Regions from separate parts of the Streptomyces sp. NPDC101181 genome, predicted to be linked through region 1. Evidence: riboswitches for the same ligand, from Rfam matches in the RefSeq annotation. Region 1 holds a riboswitch; each other region holds the start of a gene.
The links. Region 1 has a riboswitch for cobalamin ahead of ACIRRU_RS30045 (CoA-acylating methylmalonate-semialdehyde dehydrogenase). Riboswitches for the same ligand answer to the same signal wherever they lie in the genome.
Positions count from the first base shown of each region.

Region 2: linked by a shared signal. The riboswitch ahead of ACIRRU_RS21900 (ABC transporter substrate-binding protein) and the one ahead of ACIRRU_RS30045 (CoA-acylating methylmalonate-semialdehyde dehydrogenase) in region 1 are both predicted to bind cobalamin.
Region 3: linked by a shared signal. The riboswitch ahead of metE (5-methyltetrahydropteroyltriglutamate--homocysteine S-methyltransferase) and the one ahead of ACIRRU_RS30045 (CoA-acylating methylmalonate-semialdehyde dehydrogenase) in region 1 are both predicted to bind cobalamin.
Region 4: linked by a shared signal. The riboswitch ahead of ACIRRU_RS22225 (prenyltransferase/squalene oxidase repeat-containing protein) and the one ahead of ACIRRU_RS30045 (CoA-acylating methylmalonate-semialdehyde dehydrogenase) in region 1 are both predicted to bind cobalamin.

Region 1 is NZ_JBIWOX010000034.1:16,997-20,196, reverse strand. It holds gene ACIRRU_RS30055 (hypothetical protein) at 144-341, shown strand; gene cobF (precorrin-6A synthase (deacetylating)) at 520-1,350, opposite strand; cobalamin riboswitch at 1,517-1,695, shown strand; gene ACIRRU_RS30045 (CoA-acylating methylmalonate-semialdehyde dehydrogenase) at 1,923-3,200, shown strand, end outside.
Region 2 is NZ_JBIWOX010000015.1:95,987-99,186, reverse strand. It holds gene ACIRRU_RS21905 (FecCD family ABC transporter permease) at 1-611, opposite strand, end outside; gene ACIRRU_RS21900 (ABC transporter substrate-binding protein) at 608-1,657, opposite strand; cobalamin riboswitch at 1,717-1,904, opposite strand; gene ACIRRU_RS21895 (beta-ketoacyl-[acyl-carrier-protein] synthase family protein) at 2,024-3,200, opposite strand, start outside.
Region 3 is NZ_JBIWOX010000030.1:28,057-31,256, forward strand. It holds gene metE (5-methyltetrahydropteroyltriglutamate--homocysteine S-methyltransferase) at 1-1,622, opposite strand, end outside; cobalamin riboswitch at 1,787-2,006, opposite strand; gene ACIRRU_RS29345 (B12-binding domain-containing protein) at 2,149-3,200, shown strand, end outside.
Region 4 is NZ_JBIWOX010000015.1:172,750-175,949, reverse strand. It holds gene ACIRRU_RS22230 (hypothetical protein) at 1-901, opposite strand, end outside; cobalamin riboswitch at 1,028-1,104, opposite strand; cobalamin riboswitch at 1,210-1,346, shown strand; gene ACIRRU_RS22225 (prenyltransferase/squalene oxidase repeat-containing protein) at 1,470-3,200, shown strand, end outside.

The DNA.
Region 1 (3,200 bases):
ACGGGGCGTGCGGGGACAGTGACCCAGATGTAACCGAATGGCGTAGGGGAAGACGGAACCACGGAGCGTCACAGGCCGTTCTTCTTCCCACTACACGGCCCCTCCGATCCCCGGCGGGGCCGATCGAGGAACGGAAACGCCATATGAAGAAGACAGTCGGGTGGGCCCAGGACGGCGACGACTGGACGATCACCGTGAACGGCACGCAGTACCGCGCCGTCGAGCGGCCGTCGGACGGCCGGGTGAACAACTACCTGGTGCGGGGTGACGATCTGAGCGCCGAGTGCCCGAGCCTCGGTCACGGCCTCGGCGTGATCCGGGAGTACGAGTCCCGGCGCTGACCCCGGCCGGTCCGACGACGAGGTGCGGAGGCCACCCCAGGCCCGCACCTCGCACGGCCCCGCTCGCCGCCTCGCCACGCCCCCGGACGGGATCCGGTCCCCGCCTCGTCACGGCCGCGCTCCGGTGCGGCGCGCGCCGGGCGCGCGGGCCCGCCCATCGGCCGGCGCGGGCAGCCGGTCAGCCCGGGGCGCCGTCCGCGCCCGCTGCCGGACGGTCCGTCTCCTCCGTGCTCTGGCGCAGCAGGTAGGTGTCCATGATCCAGCCGTGCCGTTCGCGGGCCTCCGCCCGCAGCCGGCTGATCCGCCCGGCGACCTCGTCGAGCGGTCCGGAGACCAGGATCTCGTCGGGCGTGCCGATGTAGGCGCCCCAGTGGATCCACAGGCCGCGCCCCGTCAGCTGGGTGAAGGTCTCGTGGCCGTCGAGCATCACCACGATGTCGCCGTCATCCTCGGGGAAACCCTGGGCGAGGCGCCTGCCGGGGGTGATGTGGATGGGGCGGCCGACCCGGTTGAGGGTGACGCGGTGCCGGGCCGCGAGGGCGGAGACGCTGCTGATGCCCGGGACCACCGTATGGCCGAAATCCACCGTGCCCCGGTCCCGGATGTCCTCCAGGATCGCGAGGGTGCTGTCGTACAGGGACGGGTCGCCCCACACCAGGAACGCCCCGCACTCCCCCGGTGCCAGTTCCTCGATGATCAGGCGTTCGCAGATGTCGGCCCGCCGGTGGCGCCAGTCGTGCACGGCCGAGGTGTAGCGCGCGCCGTCGTCCTGGGTGCGGTCGCGCCACGGGTCCTCGGCCTCGACGACCCGGTAGGGGCCGGTGAGGTGTTCGTCCAGGATGTCGCGCCGCAGCCGGGTCAGCGACTCCTTCTCCCGGCCCTTGCCCAGGACGAAGAACACCTCGGCCCGGCGCATCGCCTTCACCGCGGCGAGGGTCAGGTGGTCGGGGTCGCCGGCGCCCATGCCGATGACCAGGATGTGCCGGGGTGCCGCGTTGTTCTCCGCCATGTCTGCCATGTCTGCCGTGCCCGTCGTGTCCGCGTCCGCCATGTGCGCCGATCATGCCAGGTGGCGCGGGCACGCCACTGATCCGGTGGACACACCAGGGGCGGGGTGGACTTACTAGGACGTCCAACTATATGTTCGGGGCAGAGGGGTGCCCGATGTGCAGTCGGGTGCTCCGAAGGCCCGCGGTGTCAGGGAAGCCGGTGCGATTCCGGCGCGGTCCCGCCACTGTGACCGGGGAGTTCGTCCTCGCAGGACCCGCCACTGACGGAGCGTAGGCCGTCGGGAAGGCAGGGGACGCGCGCTGATCCGGGAGTCAGGATACCGGCCGCGGGTTGTTCCGTGTTTCCACGAGGATGGAGCAGACACGCATGGCACCGGTCCGCACCCACGGCCCCGCAGGCACGTCCCGGCGAGCGGTTCTCCCCGCCCCCTGACGGCCTTCGCCCTCCGCGTCCCCCTGACGGCGAGTCCGTCCGCGTCCGCGCGCATCCGACCGGTGCGCCGCGGCCCGGCGGGCCCGTGCGCCATCCCCGGATCTCACCTGGCGATCTCACCGACGAGAGCAGGCTTCCATGGTCCGCGAACTCACCCACTTCATCGGCGGCAAGCACACGTCCGGTACCTCGGGCGGCTTCGGCGACGTCTTCGACCCCAACACCGGCCGGGTGCAGGCCCGGGTTCCCCTGGCCGACCGTGCCGAGACGGAGGCGGCCGTCGCCGACGCCGTCGAGGCGCAGCGCGCGTGGGGCGAGTGGAACCCGCAGCGCCGCGCCCGGGTGCTGCTGCGCTTCCTGCGACTCGTCGAGCAGGAGAAGGACTCGCTGGCCCGGCTCCTCTCCTGCGAGCACGGCAAGACCGTGGCCGACGCGCACGGCGACATCGCCCGCGGACTGGACGTGGTGGAGTTCGCCGCGGGCGTCCCGCACCTGCTGAAGGGCGAGTTCAGCGACAACGCGGGCGCCGGGATCGACGTCCACTCGCTGCGCCGCCCGCTCGGCGTGGTCGCGGGCATCACCCCGTTCAACTTCCCCGCGATGATCCCGCTGTGGAAGGCCGCGCCCGCTCTGGCCTGCGGCAACGCCTTCATCCTCAAGCCCTCGGAGCGGGACCCCTCGGTGCCGCTGCGGCTGGCCGAACTGTTCCTGGAGGCGGGGCTTCCGCCCGGGGTGCTGAACGTCGTCAACGGCGGCAAGGAGGCCGTGGACACCCTGCTGGAGGACCCGCGCGTGAAGGCGCTCGGCTTCGTCGGCTCGACGCCGGTCGCCGCGCACATCTACGCCACGGCCGCCGCCCACGGCAAGCGCGCGCAGTGCTTCGGCGGGGCGAAGAACCACATGATCGTGATGCCGGACGCCGACCTGGACCAGGCGGTGGACGCAATGATCGGCGCCGGGTACGGCTCGGCGGGCGAGCGGTGCATGGCCGTCTCGGTGGCGGTGCCGGTCGGGGAGGCCACCGCCGACGCGCTGGTCGCCCGGCTCGCCGAGCGGATCGCCGGACTGCGCATCGGCCGCTCGGACGACCCGGAGGCCGACTTCGGGCCGCTGGTGGGCCGGGACGCGGTGGACCGGGTGCGCGGCTATGTCGACCTGGGGGTCGAGGAGGGCGCCGAACTGGTCGTGGACGGGCGCGGCTTCACCCTGGAGGGGCACGAGGAAGGGTTCTTCGCCGGCGCCACGCTCTTCGACCGGGTCACCCCGGAGATGCGGATCTACCAGGAGGAGATCTTCGGTCCGGTCGTCTGCGTGGTCCGGGCCGCCGACTACGAGGAGGCGCTGCGGCTGCCCTCGGAGCACCCGTACGGCAACGGGGTGGCGCTGTTCACCCGGGACGGCGACACGGCCCGCGAC
Region 2 (3,200 bases), on a different contig from region 1:
GCGTCGGCCGACGTCATCACCACGAACGAGGTGAGCGCGGAGAACAGCTGCATCGCGGCCACCCCGGAGAGGACGACCCGGTCGGTGGTGCCGCCCAGGGTGTGGCTGAGCAGCAGCACCAGGGCGAACGAGCAGACGGCCCCGGCGAACGCCCCGGCGGAGAGGGACACCGCTCCCCCGCCGACGCCCAGGACGACCACCAGGACCGCCCCGGTGGAGGCGCCGGAGGAGACGCCGAGGACGAAGGGGTCGGCCAGCGGGTTGCGCAGCAGGGACTGCATCACCGTGCCGCACACCGCGAGCCCCGCCCCGCACACGGCGGCGAGCAGGGTGCGGGGCATCCGCAGGTTCCAGATGATGCCGTCCCGGATCGGGCTCAGCTCCGAGGCGCCGAACCCGAGGTGCGCGGCGACGGCCGACCAGACGTCGGGCACGGAGATCCGGGCGGGCCCGATGGTCACGGCGAGGGCGACGGAGGCCGCCAGGACCGCCAGTCCGCCGCCCCACAGGAGTACGGCGAGCGCCCTGGCGCTGTGGGCGCGGCCGCCGCCCGGAGCGGCGAGGGGCGGTGCACCGGACCGCTCCCTGGCCGCGGGGGTGTCCGTGCTCACCCCGTGAGGCCGAAGTCGCGCAGGGCGGCGGCGACGCGTTCCAGGCCCTCGACCGTGCGGATGGAGGGGTTCATCGCCTGGCCGCTCAGCAGAACGTACCGGCGGTTCTTCACGGCGTCCATGGTCCTGGTGACGGGGTTGGACTCCAGGAACTCGATCTTCTTCTCGGCGCTCTCGGCGGTCTGTGCGGTGCGGGTCAGATCGCCGATGACCAGGACGTCGGGGTTGCGGTCGGCGATGGTCTCCCAGCTGATCTGGGGCCATTCGTCGTAGGTGTCGTCGAAGACGTTCTTCGCACCGAGTTCTTTGGTGATGACGCCGGGCGCACCACAACAACCCGCGATGTAGGGGGCCTTGGAGTCGGAGAACCAGTACAGGAGCGACGCGCCGGAGGCGTCGACGCCCTCGGCGGCCTTCGTGACGCGGGCCCGGAGCTTCTCCACCAGGGCGTCCCCGCGCGCGGGGACGCCGAACACCCGGGCCAGTTCGCGGACTTCGGTGTAGACGCTGTCCATGGTCAGCGGTGTGGTGCGGGTTCCGTCGCCGCTGCCGCCGTTGTCCTTGCCGACGCAGTCGGCGGGTGAGACGTAGGTGGGGACGCCGAGTTTCTCGAACTGCTCGCGGGGGGCGACGCCACCCTTGGCGAGGGTGGAGGTGAGGGAGGCGCTGAGGAAGTCGGGTTCCTTGTCGAGGACCTTCTCGGACGAGGGGCGGTTCTCGGAGATCCGCTCGACGCCCGCGTTGGCCTTCTCCAGGCCCTTCATCACGGGGTCGGTCCAGGTGGCGGAGCCCGCGAGCCGGTCGGCGAGGCCGAGGGAGAGCAGGATCTCGGTCGAGCCCTGGTCGACGGAGACGGCCCGGCGCGGCGGGGCCTTCACCGTGACGGTGTGGCCGCAGTTCTCCAGGGTGACCGGGTAGCCGTCGGCCGCGCCGCCCCCGGCCGCCGTGGAACCGCCGCCGCCGCAGGCCGTCAGCAGGAGGAGTCCCGCCGTGAGCAGGGCGGCGGTGCGTATCGGTACGGGGATGGCCGTGGACGTGGGCAGCACAGAAGGACCTCGTGTCTCTGGGCCCAGCCGCGGAGCCCGTCGTACGGTTCCCGTGCCCCGGCGCGGGTACGGGCGCCAGCAGGTCTTCGGACTCGGGTTCGTCCGGGCGGGACGCCTTCCCGGAGCAGATCACCGCTCCAGTGGCCGTGGCCCCGCCCGTCCCCCTCACCGCTGCGCGTCAGTTCCGGATTCGCACCGGATTCCCTGACCCCGTCGCCGGGGTTCGACTGGCCCCGGCAAGCTATCACGCGTCTTCACGCAGATCAGCGGCGGTTCGCCGGACCCGTGACCACGCCCCCGGGGGCCGGTGCGGCGCGGGATCGTCCCGCCGCACCGGCCCGCCGGCTTCCGTTCGCCGCCTCGGTGTTACGGAGCGGCTTCCAGCGCGATCACCGCGTTCTGGCCACCGAAGCCGAAGGAGTGGCTGACGGCGCGCCGCACGGGCGCCTCACGCGGCGTCTTGGTGACGCAGTCGATGTCGAAGCCGGGGGCCGGGGTGTCCAGGTTCGCGACCGGCGGGATCAGCCCGTGCTGGAGGGTGAGGATGGTCAGGCCGGTCTCGATGGCTCCGGCCGCCCCCATGCAGTGGCCCAGCACCCCCTTGGCGGCGGTGACCGGCGGGCGGTGCGGGTAGGCCCGCCCGATCAGGGCGGCTTCGGTGGCGTCGCCCTGGGGGGTCGATGTCCCGTGCGCGTTGACGTGGTCGACGTCCTCGGCGCGCCAGTCCGCGTCACGCAGCGCGGCGTCGACGGCCGCCCGTGCGACGTCCCCGGAGGGGTGCGGGCTGGTGGGGTGATGGGCGTCGGTGGTCTCTCCGACGCCCGTGATCAGCGCCCGGGGTACCGCGCCCCGGGCGCGCGCCTCCTGGGCCCGTTCCAGGACCATGACGGCGGCGCCCTCCCCCATGACGAGCCCGGCCCGGTCGGCGGCGAAGGGGCGGCACAGGCGGGCGGGGTCGCCGTCCCGCGCGGCCGCGGCGCCGGAGCGGGCGAGGCCCGTCATGGCGACCGGGAACACGATCGACTCGGTGGCCCCGGCGATCGCGATGTCGCACCGGCCGAGGGTCAGCAGGTCCCGGGCGACCGACAGCGCGGTCACCCCGGACGAACAGGCCGTGCACGGCGCCAGGCTGGGCCCGGTGGCCTTCATCCGGATGGCGATCTCGGCCGCGGGCATGTTGGGGATGGTCAGCAGGATGCCCGAGGGGGAGGTGGCCTCGGGTCCGCGCCGCTCCAGGGCGACGGCCTGTTCGGTGAGTCCGGCGGAGCCGCCGCTGCTGGTGCCGACGACCACGGCGACCCGGGCGCCGTCCCACTGCGCCGGGTCGAGTCCGGCGTCCGCGACCGCCTCCCGGGCGGCGAGGACGGCGAACTTGACGTACCGGCCCATCCGGAACGCCGTACGGCCGCCGACCGCGCCGTCCAGGTCGATGCCGGAGACCGTGCAGGCGAAGTCGACCGCGCAGCCGTCGAGTTCGGGCACGGTGCGGGCGGGCGAGCGTCCGGCCAGGACACCGTCCCAGGTGGTGGCGGTGGTGGTGCCG
Region 3 (3,200 bases), on a different contig from region 1:
ATGTCCCCGGCCAGGACCGGGGGCCGGACGTAGCGGGTGCCGTAGGACTGGACCCAGCCGTGCTGGGTGGCCAGGTAGCCGGTGAGCTGCTCGGCGAAGTACTGCACCATGTCGTTGCGTTCGGGCTCGCCGTGCACCAGGACGTCGATCCCGGCCTTCTCCTGGAAGGAGAGGACCTCGCGGATCTCGTTCTTGATCCGCTCCTCGTAGCCGGCCTGGTCGATCCGCCCCGCCCGCAGGTCGGCGCGGGCGGTCCGCAACTCGGTGGTCTGCGGGAACGACCCGATCGTGGTCGTCGGCAGCAGCGGCAGCCCGAGGTGGGCGCGCTGCGCGGCGGCCCGTTCCGGGTAGGGCTGGGAGCGGCGGCCGTCGGCGTCGGTGACCGCCGCCGTGCGGGCCCGCACCGCCGGGTCATGGGTGATGGGCGAGTTGGTACGGGAGGCCAGATCGGCCCGGTTGGCGGCGAGTTCGGCCCCGATGGCCTCGGTGCCGCGCGACAGCCCCCTGGCCAGCGTGACGATCTCTTCGGTCTTCTGCCGGGCGAAGGCCAGCCAGCGGGCGATCTGCGGGTCGATGTCGCGTTCGGCGTCCGCGTCCAGCGGGACGTGGAGCAGGGAGCAGGAGGCGGAGACGTCGACGCGGTCGGCGAGGCCGAGGAGCGTGCCGAGGGTCGCGAGGGACTTCTCCAGGTCGTTGATCCAGATGTTGCGGCCGTTGACGACCCCCGCGACCAGCCGCTTGCCGGGCAGGCCGCCCGCGGCGGCCAGCGCCGCCAGGTTCGCGGCGGCCGCGTCCGTGAAGTCCAGGGCCAGGCCGTCGACCGGCGCCTTGGCGAGAACGAGGAGGGCGTCCCCCAGCTGGTCGAAGTAGGAGGCCACCAGCAGCTTGGGCCGGTCGGCCAGGGCGCCGAGGTCGCGGTAGGCGCGGGCGGCGGCGTTCAGCTCGGCCGGGGTGCGGTCCTGGACGAGCGCGGGCTCGTCCAGCTGCACCCACTCGGCGCCCGCCGCGCGCAGGTCTGCCAGGACCTCGGCGTACACCGGCAGCAGCCGGTCCAGCAGCGTCAGCGGCTCGAATCCGGCGGCGACACCGGGGGCCGCCTTGGCGAGCAGCAGGTAGGTGACGGGGCCGACCAGGACCGGGCGCGGCGTGAGGCCGAGCGCCAGGGCCTCCTTGAACTCCGCGACCTGCTTGGCGGAGTCCGCCGTGAACACCGTGTCCGGGCCCAGCTCCGGCACCAGGTAGTGGTAGTTGGTGTCGAACCACTTCGTCATCTCCAGCGGAGCGACGTCCTGGGTGCCCCGCGCCATCGCGAAGTAGCCGTCGAGGGCGTCCGCGTCCACCGCGTCCTGGTGCCGCGCCGGGATCGCGCCGACCATGACGCTGGTGTCCAGGACGTGGTCGTAGTAGGAGAAGTCACCGGTCGGGACCTCGTCCACACCGGCGTCGGCGAGCTGCTGCCAGTTGGTGCGGCGCAGACCGGCGGCGGTCCGCCGCAGGGCCTCCGCGTCGACGCGGCCCTTCCAGTACCCCTCGACGGCCTTCTTCAGTTCACGGTTCTGACCCTGGCGGGGGTAGCCGTACACGGTGGCGTGTGCTGCCGCGGCTGCGGGCTTCGGTGTCACGGAACTCTCCTTCGCGAGATGAATCCTTGGTCCGGAGACGGACGAGGGTGCGAAGGGATGGCGAACCGGACGGAAGCGACCCCGCGCGGCACAGGCGCGGTCGTCCGTCTGGTGCAGTACGCCGACCCGCCCTCGAGGTCACCGGAATGTCCGCGTACGAAATCGTCCGGACGCGGGCAGTTGGCAGGTCTTCGGACTCGCGGGCGCGCCCTGACGACGTCAGGACACCTACTGGCCGTCGCTTCCCGGGCCCTGCGTGGACCCAGTGCGTATGACGGCGGTCGTTCCCACATACCGCTGCGGGGCAGTCCCGGATTCCCACCGGGTTCCCTCTTGCGACACCCCGCCTGGCGGACAGGGCGAACCAGCTGCTGCGGGAGAGCCTACGGGCTGCCCCCGGACTCCGGGAGGCCGCGTCCAACGATCGGACATGTGAGGGAGGTCACTTACGGGCGGGGCCGCCGGGACTCGGGCGGCCGACCGGTCCCCGCGGGATGCGAGGATGAAACGCATGGTCTCTCCCCCCATGAGGCACCCCGCCACGGAGTCGCTGGGACGGCTGCGTGACGAGCTGTTCCGGACCGCCGTCGCCTGCGACTCCTCCCGCGCCATCGACCTCGTGCTCCGCGCACTGGAGGCGGCGGGCGGGTGCGACGGCGACATACTGGCCGGACGCGCCGCGGCCGAGACCATCCTGCTGAACGTGATCGCCCCGGTGCAGGCCCGGGTCGGAACGGAGTGGGCCGCCAACCGGATCACCGTGGCCCAGGAGCACGGCGCCAGCGCCATCAGCGACCGGTGCATCTCCGCCCTCATCGGCGAGGTCCGCCGCCGGCCGCACGAGCGTTCCCGCGGCCGGATCATCGTCGCCTGCGTCGAGGGCGAATGGCACGCGCTGCCCGCCCGGCTGGTGGCCGAGACCCTGATCCTGCGGGGATGGGAGGTGGACTACCTCGGCGCGCAGGTCCCCACTCCCCACCTGGTGGCCCACATCCAGCAGCGGAACGCCGACGCGGTGCTGCTCTCCTCCTCGATCCCCACCCGCCTGCCCGCCGCCCACGCGGCGATCAGCGCCTGCCAGAGCGTGGGGATGCCGGTCCTCGTCGGCGGCGCGGCCTTCGGCGCCGACGGCCGCTACGCCCGGCTGCTGGGAGCCGAGGGCTGGGCGGCCGACGCGCCCGCCGCGGCCGACGCCCTGGCGGACGGACTGACCCCGCGGACGGAGGCTCCGGGACTCCTGGGGCTGGACACCCTGCCGCACCTGAGCGATCAGGAGTACACGTTCGTGATCACGAACAAACAGGTCCTGGCCCGGCAGGTGATCGCCGATCTGGAGAGGGACTTCCCGGCGATGCGCGCCTACACCGACGCGCAACGGGAGCGTACCGCCGAGGACATCGACCACATCGTCGAGTTCCTCAGCGTGGCCCTGTACGTGGACGACCACGACCTGTTCACCGTGTTCATCGGCTGGACCCGCGAGATCCTGGCGGCGCGCCGGGTGCCCGCCGCGTCCATGATCCCGGCCCTCGACTCCCTGGCCCGGCAGCTGCACGACTTCCCCCGCGCGCTCGGCCT
Region 4 (3,200 bases), on a different contig from region 1:
GGGTGAGGAAGTCCCCGGTCTGCGGGTTGATGCCGCAGGCGTTGAGCCCGGAGACGGCCCAGCCGTTGGAGCTGGTGTTGATGCCGTACATGGCGTTGAACGCGCCGCTGTTGTTGACCAGCTTGCTCTTGAGGAACGCCTTGGCCTGGAGGATGTCGGCGTCGGTGCCGGGCACGCCGGACACGCAGAGCGCGGCCATCGAGGCGCCCGTCATGTCGACGTCGCTCGGCTTGTTCAGCTCGGTGGCGTTGCCCTCGGCCTTGGCGTAGGTCCAGCCGCCGTCGTTGTGCTGGTTGGCCCGGAGGCGGGTGACGACGCGGTCGAGAAGGGCCTGCGGGACGCGCTGGCCGCCCGCCTGGGTTCTCGCGCCCCCCAGGGCGAGGGCGGCGAAGACGGTGCCGTTGTAGTTGGCGGACGGGCCGAAGTAGCCGGCCTCCGCGTTCTGCCAGTAGCCGTAGATGTCGGCGATCAGGTTGCGCGAGGCGGAGACCCGGGCGGGGTCGATCCCGGCGGCGTACGCGTTGAGCGTGCCGCGCTGGTAGTCGGTGACGACGGGGGTGGCGGAGGGCCAGCCGGGGGTGGCCAGGAGGTTGCGGTAGACGGTGCGGGCGTTCTTCGTCGCGTCGCCGCCGGGCGTCACGTCGACGGCGGCCGTTCCGGCGGCGGCGAGGGCGCTGAAGGCCCACTCGTTGGAGAGCCCCGGCCCGGCGTACGAACCGTCGGCGGCCTGGAGGGACTTGACGTACGCCACACCGTTGGTCTTCGAGGTGGCGATCTGGGCGGGCGTGGACGTCGCCGCGGCGGGCAGCGCCGTGAGGACGAACGCCCCCAGCACGGCGGGCGCCACGAGGGCGATCCGGCGGGGCGTACGCGAGGTGCGGGACGTGGCAGAACGGGGCATGGGCCTGCTCCTGAGGATGAGGGGCGCGCGGCACCGCGGCGCCTCCCGGGCCGCACAGGGCAGGGCAGGGCGGGTGGCCGACGCCTGAACGCGTGGGTACGGCTTCTCCTGGTACAGCTGCCGGATGGGCATTCGGGCTCGGGAACGGCCCCCTGCCGCCCCACACCGCTGCGCGTCAGCCCCGGATTCGCACCGGGTTCCCCCACACGGCAGGCCAGGACGCTACCCGAGGCGGCAGGGGTGCGCCAGGGAGGGGCGCGGCGTGCGCCGCGGGGCCCGCCGGGGAGACGCGGAACACCTTGACGCTCTCTTCGAGAGCGTGTTCCAATCCGCCTGATAAGCACTCAGCCCCAGGGGAAGCCGGTCGAAATCCGGCGCTGACCCGCAACCGTGGGCCCGCCACCGCGCGGGCGAGCCGGACTGCCTGGGACCAGGATTTTCAGCGAGAAGCGCCGTCGCGGACTACGGCGTGGTTCGAACAGCTCCCCGTGGGCGGCCCGTTCGGGGCTCGCCCCCGCCGGGTGCCTTCTGCCACGCGGGGCCCGCCCGGACGACACGAGGGGCCGTGGTGGGGACCGCACAGCAACGGAACCGGCATGCCGGGAAGAGGAGACTTCTGTCGTCGGTCTCCGCCATCGCGTTGATCTTCGCCGCGAGCGTCGCCTTCGTGAGCGGGGCCGTCCCGGCGTCGGCCGACCCGGTCGGGGAGTGCACGGCCACCAGGGGAGCGGTCGTCGCGGTGGACTTCGGCCCGTTCGGCGGCGGGGTGGTGCGCGGCTGCGACACCACGCCGACCAGCGGCTACGAACTGCTCCACGAGGGCGGCTTCACCACCGAGGGCACCCAGCACGACGGCGACGGCTTCATCTGCCGGATCGGTGCGGGCTCCTTCAACTCCGGTACGCGGTACCCCACTCCGGCCACCGAGGACTGCGTGCTGACCCCGCAGGCCACCGCCTACTGGTCGTACTGGATCGCCGCTCCCGGCCAGGAGACCTGGTCCTACAGCCCGCTCGGCGCGATGGACCGCAAGCCCAAGGCGGGCGACGTGGACGCCTGGGTGTTCGGCGGCACCGATGTCGGCGGCACCACCGGACGCCCCGACTTCACCCCGGACGAGGTGCGGGCCGGCGGGGGCGGGACACCCGGCCCCACCGGGGGCCCGACGGACGGTCCGAGCGTTCCCGCCGGGGAGATCGACCTGCCCGCCGCCGCCCGCTGGGTGACCGGCCAGCTGCGGGACGACACCCATGTGGCGGACCCGGACACCGGGGCGCACGACGACGTGCTGACCACCGAGGCCGCGTACGCGCTCGCCGCGGCGGGCGGGAGGAGCCCGGCCCTGGACAAGGTGGCCGCCCACCTCACCACCCGGACCGGTCCCTACGCCTACCCGAACGGGACCGACGAGGCGCCCGACGCCCCCGCGGCGGCCCGGCTGGCGCTGCTCGCGGAGATCACCGGGGGCGACCCGCGGGCCTTCGGCGGGCGCGATCTGCTCGGCGACCTCAAGGAGAACGTCTGCCCGGCGGGCCCCGAGTCCGGGGCCCCCACACCCGGCTGCACGGCCAAGGGCGACTTCCGCGGCGCGCAGTACGCGGACGGGCAGGCGCTGTCCGTGCTGGCCCTGCTGCGCGGCGGCGTGGAACCGCCCGCGGCGAGCACGGCCCGGCTGACCCAACTGGTGTGCCAGGACGGCTCGGTGACCAGCATCCTGATCACCCCCGGCGAGAACTGCGACGGCGACCCGGCCACCACCGGACTGGTCGCGCTGGTGCTCGACGAGGCGGGCGGCCAGGACACGGCCGTCGCCAGGACCCGCGCGTACCTGCGGAAGGCCCAGCTGGAGACCGGCGCGTTCCCGGGGTACAACGGCGCGACCACCGGCTCGATCACGGCGACCGCGTACGCGGCGCAGGCGCTGCGCGCGCTCGGTGACGGCGGCGCGGCCGACGCGGCGGTCTCCTGGCTGTCGCGGCAGCAACTGGACGACGGTGGCTTCGGGTTCGAGGAGAGCGCCACCGACGGTGCGCTCTACCCGACCGCGCCCGCCGTGCTCGCGGGGGCGGACACCAGCCTGGTCACGCTGACCGCGAAGCCCGTGGAGCCGACCCTTCCGCCGACCACTCCCCCGACGACCGGGCCCACCACCGCCCCGCCGACGACCCGCCCGCCGGGCGCGGGACCCGACCTGAAGAAGGGCGTCGCCTACCTCACCGCACCGGCCAACCTCCAGCAGGGGCGCTACTACGCGGCGGGCGGCGGCACGGGCCGCGCCGACTTCGGACTCACCGTCGAC